DNA from 2 places in the Enterococcus sp. S86.2 genome. Region 2 is predicted to be linked to the other one. Evidence: a T-box and tRNA genes for the amino acid it is inferred to sense, from the RefSeq annotation. Region 2 holds a T-box; the other holds one or more tRNA genes.
The links. A T-box is a leader RNA that pairs with one kind of tRNA and senses whether it is charged. The one in region 2 lies ahead of pheS (phenylalanine--tRNA ligase subunit alpha), so its partner is inferred to be a tRNA-Phe.
Positions count from the first base shown of each region.

Region 1: it has a tRNA-Phe gene. The T-box ahead of pheS (phenylalanine--tRNA ligase subunit alpha) is inferred to sense a tRNA for this amino acid. The anticodon was not compared.

Region 1 is NZ_CM206813.1:359,708-362,070, reverse strand. Features, by position in the region: gene metK (methionine adenosyltransferase) at 1-709, opposite strand, end outside; SMK box riboswitch at 707-783, opposite strand; tRNA gene AC6R0T_RS01610 (tRNA-Glu) at 876-947, opposite strand; tRNA gene AC6R0T_RS01605 (tRNA-Ile) at 957-1,030, opposite strand; tRNA gene AC6R0T_RS01600 (tRNA-Phe) at 1,077-1,149, opposite strand; tRNA gene AC6R0T_RS01595 (tRNA-Asp) at 1,154-1,226, opposite strand; tRNA gene AC6R0T_RS01590 (tRNA-Met) at 1,244-1,317, opposite strand; tRNA gene AC6R0T_RS01585 (tRNA-Ser) at 1,366-1,455, opposite strand; tRNA gene AC6R0T_RS01580 (tRNA-Glu) at 1,472-1,543, opposite strand; tRNA gene AC6R0T_RS01575 (tRNA-Ser) at 1,552-1,639, opposite strand; tRNA gene AC6R0T_RS01570 (tRNA-Ile) at 1,668-1,741, opposite strand; tRNA gene AC6R0T_RS01565 (tRNA-Gly) at 1,758-1,828, opposite strand; tRNA gene AC6R0T_RS01560 (tRNA-Asp) at 1,830-1,905, opposite strand; tRNA gene AC6R0T_RS01555 (tRNA-Met) at 1,924-1,997, opposite strand; tRNA gene AC6R0T_RS01550 (tRNA-Ser) at 2,046-2,135, opposite strand; tRNA gene AC6R0T_RS01545 (tRNA-Ile) at 2,164-2,237, opposite strand; tRNA gene AC6R0T_RS01540 (tRNA-Met) at 2,251-2,324, opposite strand; tRNA gene AC6R0T_RS01535 (tRNA-Ala) at 2,358-2,363, opposite strand, start outside.
Region 2 is NZ_CM206813.1:1,604,793-1,607,155, forward strand. Features, by position in the region: gene pheT (phenylalanine--tRNA ligase subunit beta) at 1-131, opposite strand, end outside; gene pheS (phenylalanine--tRNA ligase subunit alpha) at 138-1,181, opposite strand; T-box leader at 1,292-1,500, opposite strand; gene AC6R0T_RS07510 (winged helix-turn-helix transcriptional regulator) at 1,539-1,862, opposite strand; gene addA (helicase-exonuclease AddAB subunit AddA) at 1,923-2,363, opposite strand, start outside.

The DNA.
Region 1 (2,363 bases), 1.2 Mb from region 2:
TGATAAAGTATTTTGTATCTTCATCTAATAATTCACTTGGGATAACTGGTTCAATAACTTTTTTAATCACATCTTTACGGATTGTCGCGTTGTCAGCAGCATCATCGTGCTGTGTGCTAATTACGACTGTATCGATTCGTTTAGCTTTACCAGCTTCATCATATTCTACCGTCACTTGCGACTTTGCATCAGGACGTAAATATTTAAGTTCACCATTTTTACGTAGCTCTGCTAAACGACGAACTAATTTATGACTTAAAGAAATTGGCAATGGCATTAATTCTGGTGTTTCATCACAAGCAAAACCAAACATTAAACCTTGGTCGCCTGCTCCAATCTCATCAATCATCGCATCTTTATTATCGCGACTTTCCAAAGCGGCATCTACGCCTTGTGCAATATCAGGTGATTGTTCATCAATTGCTACTAAAACAGCAACTGTATCCCCATCAAAGCCAAATTTAGCGCGTGTATAACCGATATCTTTAATCGTATTTCGAACGATTTTTTGAATATCTACATAAGCCGATGTCGAAATTTCACCAAACACTAAAACTAAACCCGTTGTTACTGAAGTTTCACATGCTACACGAGCAGTTGGATCCTTCGCTAAAATTGCATCCAAGATTGCATCACTGATTTGATCAGCCACCTTATCTGGATGTCCTTCAGAAACAGATTCTGAAGTAAATAAATGTCTTTCTGTCATGATGATTCCCCCTAATAATATTCGGTTACAAGGCATCTTCGCAGTGCGAATCCTCTCGGGAACTTGCAACGTTTGTAGTATAGCAGATTTAATCAGATAAAGCTCGCTTATTTTATTATATTTCCTAATAAAACAAAAAAAAGAAGATACACGACGTATCTTCTCATGATCCGTACGGGATTCGAACCCGTGTTACCGCCGTGAAAGGGCGGTGTCTTAACCGCTTGACCAACGGACCAATCATTAATGGGCCTAAATGGACTCGAACCATCGACCTCACGCTTATCAGGCGTGCGCTCTAACCAGCTGAGCTATAGGCCCATATAAAACTAAACAACTTTTTCAATGAAATACATTAAAAAAGAGATGGCGCGGGACAGAATCGAACTGCCGACACATGGAGCTTCAATCCATTGCTCTACCAACTGAGCTACCGAGCCAAAACGGTCCCGACGGGACTCGAACCCGCGATCTCCTGCGTGACAGGCAGGCGTGATAACCACTACACTACGGGACCAGGGTTTAGTTTTATAATTGCGGGAGCAGGATTTGAACCTACGACCTTCGGGTTATGAGCCCGACGAGCTACCAGACTGCTCCATCCCGCGATAATATAAGTTTTACTAACTCTCTACATAAATATAGAATTGTAGCAAAGGAGGATAAGGGATTCGAACCCTTGCACGGTTTTACCCGCCTGACGGTTTTCAAGACCGTTCCCTTCAGCCGGACTTGGGTAATCCTCCAAAAAAAAAAAAAAAATGACCCGTACGGGATTCGAACCCGTGTTACCGCCGTGAAAGGGCGGTGTCTTAACCACTTGACCAACGGGCCAGCTAGAACGGAGAAGGAGGGATTTGAACCCTCGCGCCGGTTTCCCGACCTACACCCTTAGCAGGGGCGCCTCTTCAGCCACTTGAGTACTTCCCCAAAAACCAAAAATGTTTTGATTTTGTAATGGGCCTAAATGGACTCGAACCATCGACCTCACGCTTATCAGGCGTGCGCTCTAACCAGCTGAGCTATAGGCCCATATTTAAAAACTAAAAGCGGGTGACGAGAATCGAACTCGCGACAACAGCTTGGAAGGCTGTGGTTTTACCACTAAACTACACCCGCATGGCGGTCCCGACGGGACTCGAACCCGCGATCTCCTGCGTGACAGGCAGGCGTGATAACCACTACACTACGGGACCAGGATTTAGTTTTTAAAATTGCGGGAGCAGGATTTGAACCTACGACCTTCGGGTTATGAGCCCGACGAGCTACCAGACTGCTCCATCCCGCGATAATATAAGTTTTACTAACTCTCTACATAAATATAGAATTGTAGCAAAGGAGGATAAGGGATTCGAACCCTTGCACGGTTTTACCCGCCTGACGGTTTTCAAGACCGTTCCCTTCAGCCGGACTTGGGTAATCCTCCAAAAAAATCAAATCTACAATGCCACGGATGGACCTTGTAGGACTCGAACCTACGACCGGACGGTTATGAGCCGTCTGCTCTAACCAACTGAGCTAAAGGTCCAGGCTCTAAAAAATCGCGGCGGAGGGGATCGAACCCCCGACCTCCCGGGTATGAACCGGACGCTCTAGCCAGCTGAGCTACACCGCGAATAATCACTTTATTATTACTATTAAAATGATATGGAGC
Region 2 (2,363 bases):
TTTAACCCTTCTGCAGGGACTTCAATACCTTCTACTTCAATGCCGGTTACAGACATTTTATCTCCTAATTCTTTGGGAGAAATTTGAGTAAGGTCTAAATATTCATTTAACCATTTATAAGAAACTAACATAAATTTTTACTCTCCTTTGAATTGACTTAAAAAGCGCAAGTCATTTTGATAGAAGTTCCGAATATCATTCACACCGTAACGCAACATTGCGACACGATCTGGGCCAATCCCAAATGCAAACCCAGCATATTCTTCTGGATCAATTCCAGACATTTTTAAGACGTCAGGATGCACCATACCCGCTCCTAGAATTTCGATCCAACCTGTGTATTTGCAGACATTGCAACCTGCACCACCACATTTAAAACAACTAACATCGACTTCAACAGAAGGTTCCGTGAAAGGAAAATAACTTGGGCGTAAACGAATTTTACGATCTTCTCCAAACATTTTTTGCATCATTACTTCCAAAGTACCTTTTAAATCTCCCATCGTTACATGTTTATCGACAACTAAGCCTTCAATTTGATGGAATTGATGGCTATGCGTGGCATCATCGGTATCCCGACGGAAAACTTTTCCTGGTGAAATCATGCGTAGTGGTCCTTTAGAAAAATCGTGTTTTTCCATCGTCCGCGCTTGTACTGGCGAAGTGTGGGTTCTGATTAAAATATCTTCTGAAATATAAAACGTGTCTTGCATATCTCTGGCTGGATGATCCTTTGGTAAATTCATCCGTTCAAAGTTATAATGGTCACTTTCAACTTCATAACCTTCTACAACTTGGTAGCCCATGCCAACAAAGATATCTTCAATCTCTTCCATAATTTGTGTTAACACATGACGATTTCCTTTTTGAACTTGTTGTCCTGGTAACGTTACATCAATGCTTTCTTTCGCTAAAGCAGCGGTTAGTGCAGCTTCTTCTAATACTTGTTTTCTTTCTTCAAGTGCGCGTGTTAACTCATCGCGAATTTCATTGGCAAAACTTCCGACTTTAGGACGTTCTTCTGCCGATAAATCTTTCATTCCCCGCAAAACTTCTGTAATTGGGCCTTTTTTTCCAAGTGTTTCCACTCGAATTTGATTTAACGCCTGTAAATCATTGACGTTGTCAATTTTTTCCATGGTTTCATTTTTCAATGATTCCAATTTGGCTTGTAAAGACATACTTGTTCCTCCTTAATTAAAAAAGTTCAACTTTACCCCATTCATTACTTGGAATTTAAAATGCGGTAGCTGGACTTTTGGCTTTAACGATAAAAAAAGACCTCATTCCCTAAAGGAACGAGGTCTCGCGATACCATCCTAATTCGTCAAAATATGACGCACTTAATTTTAATAACGATTGCTAGACAACCGGCCTGGCTTTCACCAAGCAAGCTAGGAAGTGAATTTCATTTTTCGATTGCGGCCCCTGCTTTCAGTCTATGACAGGACTCCCTTTTTCCGAATCAGCCAAATTACTTGTTTCCATCATTGCTTTTTATCCAATTGTATTTAGTGTACAAAACTTTTGGCTGAAAATCAACTGCATTCTGCAGCATCGATCCATTTGTTGCCCCAATCTTTGACTGCAATCAAACTGGTTTCTAAATCATGGCCTTTTGCTGTTAATTGATATAAATTATCTTCTTTGGCGACAATTCCCTCAGCATCTAACTCCCGCAAACGTTCAACCAATACGCGATCACTTACTTCGGGAATTTTATTTGCCAAATCAACAAAACGTTGGGCCCCATCTTCTAATAAAACATCGAGAATCAAACCGTTCCATTTTTTTCCCAAAATCGAAAAAGCTTTTTCAAATTTTGGACACAAACAAAATTCTGTTTCTACAACTTGTTCCACTTTCGGTCACCTCTTTTGACACATTATAGCACGCTTCTTACATTTTGTAAGCACAAAAGATTACAAAAGAGAAATTATTTTACGTCCCTTTAAAAAAATCAGATAACTCTCTGTAACAGGACGGTTATACGTTTCTGTTAATGCTTTTTTATAAAGGTTAATCTGACCTTGATAACGTTTTATAAGTTGTCCTTCATTCTCTTTTGTTAAATGATCGGTTTTAAAATCATAAAGTAAAATTTCATCTGCTAGAATATATCCATCGATAATCCCATGAATAAGCAACTCATCATTTTCATTATCGTAGTCGTTAAAAATTGTCGTTGTTTTTTGCAACATGGCAAAAGGTTCTTCTCGATGCACGTTGCTTTGTTGGGCGATCAGCTTTTGACCCAAGGGCGTGTCAAAAAACCAAAGGATATCTGGTACAACTACTTCTGCGGCAAGTTCTGTAGTTAAAATTCCTTCCGTGACAAGTTTAGCAATAAATTGCTCCAATTG